One region of the Bradyrhizobium sp. 76 genome, then DNA from elsewhere that is predicted to be linked to it. Evidence: riboswitches for the same ligand, from Rfam matches in the RefSeq annotation. Region 1 holds a riboswitch; each other region holds the start of a gene.

Region 1 (3,271 bases):
CGGAGTGCGAGGGCCATTCCGACACGCCGCAATGCGCTGTGGTCTGTCCGGTGCCTGACACCTGTGTCCCGTCTAAGACAACATAAGCAGCCCGCGTCCAGAAGGCTTCACCGCTCGATTTCGCGCACGAAGGAGTAGATGTCGAGCTTGTGGAGGCCGCCTTCCGCGTGCGGCGCATCGAGGTCGATCAACATCGTTATGAGCTTAAGGCGCTGATCGACTCCGAGAAACCCTCGAAGGGCTCTGTCAGAGGAGACCGTCAAATTTGTCTCGAATAATGACAAGGCCGCCTCGATGCTCCAGGTCGTCGCGTTGAGGCTTATCGTCGTTGGCTGACGAGCCGAGGCGAGGTGGACGGGCGTCGAATATCCCAAGATCAGCTTGCAGGATATCTAAAGCTACGTCGCTTCGAAGCCGAAGAGACGGTCTCCACGCGCGACGAGATCGGTCCGGAGATCCTGAAGACGTACGAGAAGCTGGGCATCCGCTTGCCCACGGTCACGATGCACGAGTGCATGGAGCTAGGGTCGTAACAGGATCCCCGCCGCCCGCGCTCTCGCTGCTTACTCCAGTTTCGCAAGTTAGCGCGCATCCTGACGTCCGGAACTGTTCCTGCGATGCCGCGCAGGCCAACGTCCAGGCTGCACTACTCGCCAGCGGCGACGGAAACAACGAATGCGCGGCCAAAGTCGCTCAGCACGTAAGTGCTTGGCACACCGAAGGAGATCATCTTGACCAACGCCACGGAGCGATCGAGCTCACGGCTCGTCGCGGGGTCCGCCGAACACAGGCAGTCCGGGCAGTCCGGCCTGATCATCCGTTTGATCCTGGAGCAATCCGGCCTTGACAATTCCTAAGGAGCCTCATGGCGCTGTGATCAAGCGGATGCCGGCCGAGGATGATCGCAAACGTCCTCGCGGGCGAGTTCGAGAAGCTGCTGACGGAAAAGACCGGATTTGTCGCGATCACGCAGATGTCGAAGCGCCCACCGCGTTCGTTCTGCTCGCGTTGGCTCATCCGAGTACGCCAAGCGGGTGTTGACGGACGCATTCACAAGCGGAGGCTCCACAGATCTAGGCGTTTTTACCAGGCCGGGAGTAAGACCGTTGTGCCCTAGCTGGTACAGCTCGCAATCGCTTGGGCAATATCGCGGCGACACTTAGTAGGTTGACGGATCGATCCTCGTGCGCCTAATGCCCAGCCGTCGTGGTCTTCGGATTCGTTTGATCCGGAGCTAAGAGGGAAGCCGGTGCAATGCCGGCGCTGCCCCCGCAACTGTAAGCGGCGAGCCGCTGTCCAACGAAGTCACTGAAGCCATGCGGCTTCGGGAAGGCCGGACAGCAGCGACGACCCGCGAGCCAGGAGACCTGCCTCGACAATATATCGTCCACGGGCGGGGTGTCCCGGTGTGCGCCAAGCAGCTGTCGCTCACGCGATATTCGCTGCATGCGTCCGCCATGGCCTTTGCCCCAATCATGGGGTCTGAGCTATGTCTTTTCTTTCGCTTCCCGTTGCCACACTGGGGACGTCACGCATCGGCCCACGACGCGAACTCAAAGTCGCGCTCGAGAGCTACTGGGCGGGAAACTCCAGCGAAGCCGAGCTCCTCGAGGCGGGGAGTGGACTTCGTGCCGCTAATTGGGCACGGCAGAAATCCCGCGGTGCGACCGTCATTCCTTCGAATGACTTCTCGTTTTACGACCATGTGCTCGATACCAGCCTAATGGTTGGCGCCATTCCCGACGTCTACGGCTGGACCGAAGGTCCTGTGTCGCTCAAGACCTACTTCACCATGGCGCGTGGCGCTCAGGACGGTGGTCACGCTCAGCATGGGCCTGGCGTAGCCGCTCAGGAAATGACGAAGTGGTTCGATACCAACTACCACTACATGGTGCCGGAATTTCACCGGGATCAGATCTTTAAGTATTCCTCTCGAAAGCCGATCGAGGAATATGAGGAGGCAAAAAGCCTCGGCTACCAAACGCGCCCCGTCCTAGTTGGCCCAGTCACTTTCCTGAAGCTTGGCAAAAGCGCAAATCCCGCATTCAATCCGCTGTCGCTGCTCGATCGGCTCCTCCCAGTCTATGTCGATGTTCTCCGCGAACTATCCTCGCGCGGTGCTGAATGGGTTCAGCTGGACGAGCCATGCCTAGTGATGGACGTCGACGAAGCATCGCGGGCGGCTGTCCGCTGGGCCTATGCTCATTTCGCAAAGGTTGTGCCGGCCCTTAAAATAATGCTGGCCACATATTTCGGGGCTATCGGCGACAATCTTGAAACAACCTTGGCCTTGCCCGTTGCCGGGCTTCATGTGGATCTGGTTCGGGCACCTGACCAGTTGGACGCAATTGTCGCCACAACCCGTAGAGATCTCGTGGTCTCACTAGGCGTCGTTGATGGTCGGAACGTGTGGCGCTCCAATCTTCCGGCGCTGCTCGACCAACTTGCTCCTATGGTCCAAAAATTGGGCAGGCACCGTGTTCAGATTGCTCCTTCCTGCTCGCTGCTTCATGTTCCGATCGACATTGAGCTAGAGACCGATCTCGATCCCAATCTGAAGACATGGCTGGCGTTCTCAGTTCAGAAGATCAAGGAACTTTCGATATTGGGCAAAGCGCTGGCCGGCCATGCTGCCGAGGTGGCCGATGAACTTGCGCTTTCGGAGGAGGCAGCCGTCACCCGCGAAACATCGCCCGAGATCCACAATGCGAATGTCGCCGGACGAATCGCCGCGATCGACGATAGCATGCTTCGCCGTCGCAGCGCGTTCACCCAGCGTGCCGACGTCCAGCGCGTCTCGTTCGCATTGCCGATGTTTCCAACGACAACCATCGGATCCTTCCCGCAAACGGCCGATGTCCGGAATGCGCGCGCGGCTCATGCGCGGGGAACGTTGAATGACACGCAGTACGAGCAGCTTCTGAAAGCGGAGACAGCCCGTACCGTGAAGTGGCAGGAAGATATCGGCCTGGACGTGCTCGTACACGGTGAGTTCGAGCGCAATGACATGGTTCAATACTTTGCCGAGCAGCTGTTCGGCTTCGCTTTCACCAAGCATGGCTGGGTTCAGTCTTATGGCTCGCGGTACGTTCGTCCGCCTATCCTGTTCGGAGATGTCTCCCGGCCGAAGCCCATGACCGTTGAATGGTGGCGCTATGCGCAGTCTCTGACCAAAAAACCCGTCAAGGCTATGCTGACCGGACCGGTGACGATCCTGAACTGGTCGTTTGTCCGTGACGACATCTCGCGGCGCGAGACATGCCGACAGATC
Region 2 (3,271 bases), on a different contig from region 1:
GGTCAGGTTGAGCGGATCGGTCGGATTGAGCAGAAAGATGTTGTTGGCTGCGATGTCGGCGCCGGTCGCGTATTGGCTGAAAAAGGTCAGGCCCGGAACGGCTTCCCACGTGTAGCCGATACGGCCCGTCGTCGGGACCCAGGATTGCGAGAACGGGAAACCCGCGTTCACGAGCCCGGTCTTGTCGGTCGAGTTGCGGTCGAGCCCGATATGCTCGACGCGGAGGCCGCCGACTAGCGCAAAGGTCCGTGTCAACTTCAACCGGTCCTCGAACGACAGCGCCTCGTCGTCGATCCGCGCGGTCTGCTGCTTAGTCGTGAGCAAGCCGTAATAGCCGCGATCGGGATTGACCAGCGAGACGGAATCATCGGGGAAATTTGCGGCACCCGGCCTCACGAAGTCGAGGTAACTCGACGATAGCGTCGTGACCAGGCGGTTGTCGAAGCCGGCGATGTTGGCATCCCAGATCAAGTCGGTGATGTTGCCGACAAGGCGCTGGCTGTGCGCGACATAGAAGCGCTCGCGATACACCCTGTTCGTCGTGGAATCGAACGCCTCGATCTCATTGTTTAACCAGGTGCGCTCCGCACCATAACCATAGGCCTGGCTTTTCAGCGTCAGGTCAGGCGCAAGCCTCAGCTCGAAGCCACCGCGCAGCCACACCTCCTGCGCCACGTTTCGATTGTCGAGGACGTTGTAGTTGGTGTTGAAAGTGCGGTCGTCGATGGTGACAGCCCCAAGATCAGTCCTGTTGAAGTAATTGCCCGAAACGATTCCCGTCGTCGCATGCGAACCGCTGAAGGCGATCGGCACCAGCGGTGCACCCCAATAGGCTTTCGAACGGTCTTCGCGATACTCGATCGCGCCCCAGATCTTGAGACTGTCGGAGATGCGGTAGTTGAGCTGGCCGGAGACGTCGAGCGTCTTGGTGTTGATGTCGTCGGCAAAACCGTTGAGCGAGGACCGGCTGACGTCGAAGCGATAGTCGAGTCCGTCTACGTTGGTGCTGCCGCCCGACCCGTAATGCGCGCGGAACGAGTTAAGCGAATCCCAGGAAAAATCGGCCTCGTTCCGGATCGCTCCGGTGTGCGGCTGCTTGGTGACGAAGTTGATCGCGCCGCCGGCGGCCCCCTCACCCGAGATCAGCGAGGCCGGGCCTTTGAGGAATTCCACCGCCTCCAGATTGGCCGTATCCATGACCCGCGAAGTCATGTTCTGCGGGCCGATCTTGATGCCGTTGTAGAGCGTGTTGATCTGGCTGTTGGTGAAGCCGCGCATGGAGAACGCCCCGGGCTCGGCCGGATTGTCCCCGGAGGTGACGCCGACGGCACCCTGGGCCACTTCGGAGACGGTGCGATAGCCCTGCTCGCGCATGGTCTCGGCCGAGATCACCTCGACGGTGGCGGGGATCTCTCTCACGGTCAGACCGAGACGCGAGGCGCTTACGGCGATTGCATTGGTGTTGAGCGGCGTTTGCGCCGCTGCGGTCGGCACGACGGGCTTGGGCGCTGCGGATGCAGCCGCCGGCCGGCGCGCAGCTGCGCGGCGTGGGCTCTGCGCGTCCCGGCCGGCCGGCCTGGCCAGCTTGCGGGATTGGGCGGGTGATATCTCGACCGGTGGCAGAGGTTCGCGAGCCTGCTGCGCCAGCGCGGCGGGCAGATCAAGGACGGCAAGGGATGTGAGCGCTGCGGACGCAAGCAGGAATCTGCGCAGTCGGGTGGCATGGACGGAAAACATGGTTCAGACCTCGGTATGACGTCAGTGGCACGTCACAGCGAACCAAGGTCCCATCTTCTGGCTTTGCAGCCTTCCGATGAAGCCGAATGTCTGTACTCCCCGACCGACATCTTCGCGTGTGACCACGGCTGACGGCAGGTCTCCTGGCTCGCGGGTCAGTACCTTGCATCGCCTTCCCGGGACCGAGATACCCAGTGGCTCGTGACGCAAGATTCGCCGCTTACAGTTGCGGGGGCAGCCACGGCATTGGGGACGAAGTCCCCGCACCGCATTCCCTTTTCATCCCCTCTCGGGGAAACCGTCGCGAGCATCTAGGATTACGACCCAGACAGAGTCAATGTGCCTGTTGGCGTTATCGCCACAGCGACCAACTTCCTTGGAGATAAGCATGGAAGGCGAGACCTTCCTCTGGCTGATACGGCATGCGCCCGTCGACGGCGTCAAAGGGACGATTCATGCGGCCGATGCGCCGGCCGATCTCGGCGATCGGGCGCAGCTGGAGGCGCTGCGGCAGCACCTGCCGCGGGACGCCACGAGCTTTGCGAGCCCGTCGCGGCGCACGGTCGAAACGGCGCGCGCGCTGGGGCTAGAACCGATGCAGGTAGGCGAATTCAGCGAGCAGGATTTTGGCGACTGGACCGGCCGTCGGCATGACGAGCTCGCAGCGGCTGGTGACGAGGCCTATGCGCAGTTCTGGAACGATCCGGCGCGCGGACGGCCGCCGGGCGGCGAAAGCTTTGAGGATCAGGTCACGCGCGTCCGGCTGGGTCTCTCCCGGATCGGCACCGGATCGGCCACGCTTGTCGTGCATTCCGGCACGATCCGAGCGGCGCTGTGCATCGCGCTGGATCTGACGCCACAAGCGGCCCTGCGCTTCGTGATCGATCCGCTGTCGCTGACCCGGGTCGACCGGCTCGCGACCGGTTGGCGCGTCGTCTCCGTCAACCAGCGGATGATTTGATCAGGCCGGACGATCAGGCACATTGGCCTGCGCAAAGGTCGCCATGCCGTTGTGGAGCGCGCAGGCAGATCGCACCAGCGGCAGCGCGATGGCCGCGCCCGATCCTTCGCCGAGCCTGAGATCGAGGCTGATCAGCGGTTGCACGTTCAGCGCGCGAAGCACCAGCCGATGGCCCTGCTCCGCGGACTGGTGGGAGGCCAGCAGGAACGACTGGCACGACGGATTGAGGCGCGCAGCCGCCAGCGCCGCCACCGACACGATGAAGCCGTCGATCAACACGGGAATGCGGCGCTGTGCAGCCGCAATGATGGCACCGCAGATCGCCGCGATCTCGAGGCCGCCGACGGCGCACAGTATATTTTCAGGCGAAGCGCCGGCAACGCCATGGCGCGCAATCGCAGCGTCGATCACCCGCGCCTTGTGCGCCCGGCCGGCCGCGTCGACGCCGGTGCCGCTGCCGGCGATCTCCTCGGCGCTCACGCCGAGCAGGCCCGCTGCGATCGCCGCCGATGTCGTGGTGTTGCCGATGCCCATCTCGCCGAAGATCAGAAGATCGGGCCGATTGGCCTCCGC
Region 3 (3,271 bases), on a different contig from region 1:
CAAGCTCGATGGCGAGCTGCTCGAGCCGGCCGAGCGCGCCGGTCGGTTTTGTCAATTGCGCCTGACGCGCAATCGCTGCCTCGCGATGGACAGCGGAGATGTCGGGACATTGTTGGGTGACCCATTCAGGGAGCATGCTGCCTCGCTTGCCTTACGGCCTGCGCTTGAGGATGTAACTGTCCATGATCCAGCCATGCCGCTCGCGCGCCTCTTGCCGCACGGCGACGATGCGCGGGCCGATCTCGGCCAGCGCGCCGGACATGATGATCTGATCGGGCATGCCGAGATAGGCGCCCCACCAGACATGAAGTCCCGCCGGATCAAGCGACTGGAACGCCGTGCCGCCGTCGAGCATCACCACCACGGTATCGACACCTGCCGGCCAACCGCCATCGCGCAAGCGGCGTCCCGTCGTCACCAGGAATGGCTCGCCGATGTCGTTGAGCGGCATGGCATGCGCCGCGCACAGCGCCTGGATCGAGGTGATGCCGGGCACGACCTCGATCCTTGGTGAGGGATTGAGCCGCCGCGCAATGCGTAGCGAAGAATCATAAAGCGAGGGATCGCCCCAGATCAACAGCGCGACCTTGCCCTCGCCTTCAAGATGGCTGGCGATCGCCTGCGACCAGGTCGCGGCCACGGCATCGTGCCAATCATCCACGCCCTTGCGGTAATCCGCTTCAGCCGCGTCGCGCACAGGAAGATCGAACTCGGCGATGCGCGTCGTTTGATTGGTGAGCACATCCGCGCAGATCGTCCGCCTGAGATCGGCGAGATCGGATTTTGCGGTCCCCTTGCGCGGGATCAGGACGAGATCGGCCGCGTTGATCGCACCGATCGCGGCGCGCGTCAGCTGATCGGGATTGCCGCAACCGATGCCTATCAGGGAGAGCGTGAACATCGCGGTTGCGAAGGGCGGCCATGACGGCCGCCCGTTCGCTTGTCTCTCAGGCCGCGTTATGCAGGCGCGGCGTGACGAGGCCGGGCGCCGTGACGCCGCGCAACGACTTTGCCAGCGCCAGCACGCCGAGATCGGCAAGCGGCTCGATCACAATGACCAGCGCGTAGGACGCCGCAAACGTCGCGATGCTGGCGAGGTTGGTCGCGCCGAAACCGGAGCCATAAAGCGCCCAGAACGCCACCCAGGCGATGACGCCGAACTGATACGTCGTCGAAAGCGCCAGTGCCTGGCGGTACTTCAAATCGACATAGGCGGTGTTGCGCGAAATGATCCGCGTGGCAATCGCCTGGATCGCGAACAGCGGCACCAGCAGCGTGGTTACGTTCATGCCAAATTGCGGCAAATCGGGCGGCTCGAAGAAGATGCCCTGGAACAGCAGGCCGAACGCGAGGCCGAAGGCCGCTGGCGCAGCTCCGAACAGCAGGAACAGGGTCGAGCCGAGGATGAAGTGCACTTCGGAGACGCCGACGGGGAAGTGCGGCAGGATCTCGAAGAAGATGAACACGAGGCCCGTGGTGGCGAGCGTGCGCGCCGCGAACGACGTGATGCCCTGCTCGCGCACGGTCTCAACCGCGAGCTTCAACGCAACGCCGCCGACCGCGATGCCGGTTGCGTAACTCAACACCAGCTTGGCGTCCGACACTAGTCCGGGTTCGATATGCATGGCTCAGATCCTTCTTGCCGTCACACCCGACGGCCTTGGCCTAAAAACGTGCAGGGCCGGTCTCCTGGCTCGCGGTTCACTGGGAGTCTCCGGCCTTCCCGAACCTTGCGGCCCAGTGGCTGATCGAAGTCCCTCACCGCTTACAGTCGCGGGGGCGGCTGGGGTTTTGGGCGCCGCAACTGGGTCCGCCCACCCCCATTCCCGATTATGCTCCAGCGCTTTGCGCCGCGTCGAGCACCATGCCTCTCCTGTGTGCCCCTTTCGCCAGCCGGGCGTCAAGGGGCGAAGGGCGGCCAAGGCCGTCATGACGGATAATCACCCGCCAGCGCGCCGAACAAGATGACGGCCGCCGTGGAGGCCGCCCCGCCGCGCGCAAGCTGCTCGGCAAGCTCCGAAATTGTGGTGCGGACCAGCCGCTCATCGGAACGGCCGAGGGATTCGGCGAACAGCGCCGGCGTGGTTGGGGAGAGCCCGTGCTCGATCAATTTTGCGACAAGCGCCGGAAACGTGCGGCGGCCCATATAGACCACGGTCGTCGCTTCGGGATCGGCCAGCGCCGCCCAGTTGAGGTCTGGCGGCAGCTCACCCGTCACGTCGGCGCCGGTGATGAACTGCACCCGCCGCGAGGTGTGACGCCGGGTCAGCGGAATCCCGGCCTGGGCCGCAGCGACGCAGGCCGTGGTGACACCGGGAATAATCTCATAGCCGATGCCCGCTTCGCGCAGCGTCTCGAGCTCCTCCTCGAGCCGGCCAAAGATGCCGGCATCGCCCGACTTCAATCGCACCACGCGCACGCCGGTAGCAGCATAGTCGACCAGCAGGCGGTTGACGTGGTGCTGCTTGGTCGAGGGCCGCCCCGCCCGCTTTCCGACCGCGACGAGATTGGCGCCGGGCCGGGGCAGATCGAGGATCGCACCCGAAGCAAGATCGTCATAGAGCACGACATCAGCCTCGCGCAGCCGTGCGGCCCCCTTGAGCGTGAGGAGCTCGGGATCGCCGGGGCCGGCGGAAACGAAGGAGACAAAACCGCTCACCGGTCCTCCGCGATCAGATGAAAGAACGTGCCGGTGGCTTGTCCCCGCCGCGAGCCGGTCTCGGCGATGACCGCGCCTGTCGCGTCGTGCACGACCGCCAGCGGCGTGTCGGGCTGCGCGAGGATCGTCGAATAGTGGAATTCATGGCCACGCAGGCGTGCGCCCGCCTGATGACCCGGCATCGGCGCGGCGAGTTCAGCCAAGCGATAGCCGAGATGCATGCGGCGTTTGGCAAAGCTCGTCTCCAGACCGAGCAGGCCCGTCATCTCATGACGAACACCGTCGGCGTCGGTCAAAGCGGTCCCCAGCACCATATAGCCTCCGCATTCGCCGTGCACCGGCCGCGTCTCGGCGAAGGTGCGTAATCCGCTGTGGAAGCGCGCATTGGCCGCGATCTTGCCGGCTTGAAGCTCGGGATAACCGCCAGGCAGCCAGCAGACATCGGCGCCCGGATCAGGGGCTTCATCAGCCAGTGGCGAGAATGTCGATATCTCCGCACCCGCCGCGCGCCACGCTTCCAGCATATGCGGATAGACGAAGGAGAACGCGGCGTCGCGGGCAAGCGCAATGCGCTGGCCGGGCGGCGTCACGTTCACGCCGCTCGCGGCAGGT

The links. Region 1 has a riboswitch for cobalamin ahead of metE (5-methyltetrahydropteroyltriglutamate--homocysteine S-methyltransferase). Riboswitches for the same ligand answer to the same signal wherever they lie in the genome.
Region 2: it holds a riboswitch for cobalamin, as region 1 does, so the genes downstream of both, IVB48_RS36350 (TonB-dependent receptor) here and metE (5-methyltetrahydropteroyltriglutamate--homocysteine S-methyltransferase) in region 1, are expected to answer to the same signal.
Region 3: it holds a riboswitch for cobalamin, as region 1 does, so the genes downstream of both, IVB48_RS36330 (energy-coupling factor ABC transporter permease) here and metE (5-methyltetrahydropteroyltriglutamate--homocysteine S-methyltransferase) in region 1, are expected to answer to the same signal.

The regions. Positions count from the first base shown of each region.
Region 1 is NZ_JADPIS010000109.1:551,553-554,823, forward strand. Features, by position in the region: gene IVB48_RS32265 (4Fe-4S binding protein) at 1-86, shown strand, start outside; gene IVB48_RS32270 (hypothetical protein) at 108-374, opposite strand; gene IVB48_RS41220 (hypothetical protein) at 732-857, shown strand; cobalamin riboswitch at 1,191-1,390, shown strand; gene metE (5-methyltetrahydropteroyltriglutamate--homocysteine S-methyltransferase) at 1,490-3,271, shown strand, end outside.
Region 2 is NZ_JADPIS010000149.1:181,676-184,946, reverse strand. Features, by position in the region: gene IVB48_RS36350 (TonB-dependent receptor) at 1-1,737, opposite strand, end outside; cobalamin riboswitch at 1,853-2,055, opposite strand; gene IVB48_RS36345 (histidine phosphatase family protein) at 2,126-2,698, shown strand; gene cobT (nicotinate-nucleotide--dimethylbenzimidazole phosphoribosyltransferase) at 2,699-3,271, opposite strand, start outside.
Region 3 is NZ_JADPIS010000149.1:178,061-181,331, reverse strand. Features, by position in the region: gene cobT (nicotinate-nucleotide--dimethylbenzimidazole phosphoribosyltransferase) at 1-136, opposite strand, end outside; gene cobF (precorrin-6A synthase (deacetylating)) at 152-901, opposite strand; gene IVB48_RS36330 (energy-coupling factor ABC transporter permease) at 948-1,625, opposite strand; cobalamin riboswitch at 1,662-1,882, opposite strand; gene cobA (uroporphyrinogen-III C-methyltransferase) at 1,928-2,659, opposite strand; gene IVB48_RS36320 (cobyrinate a,c-diamide synthase) at 2,656-3,271, opposite strand, start outside.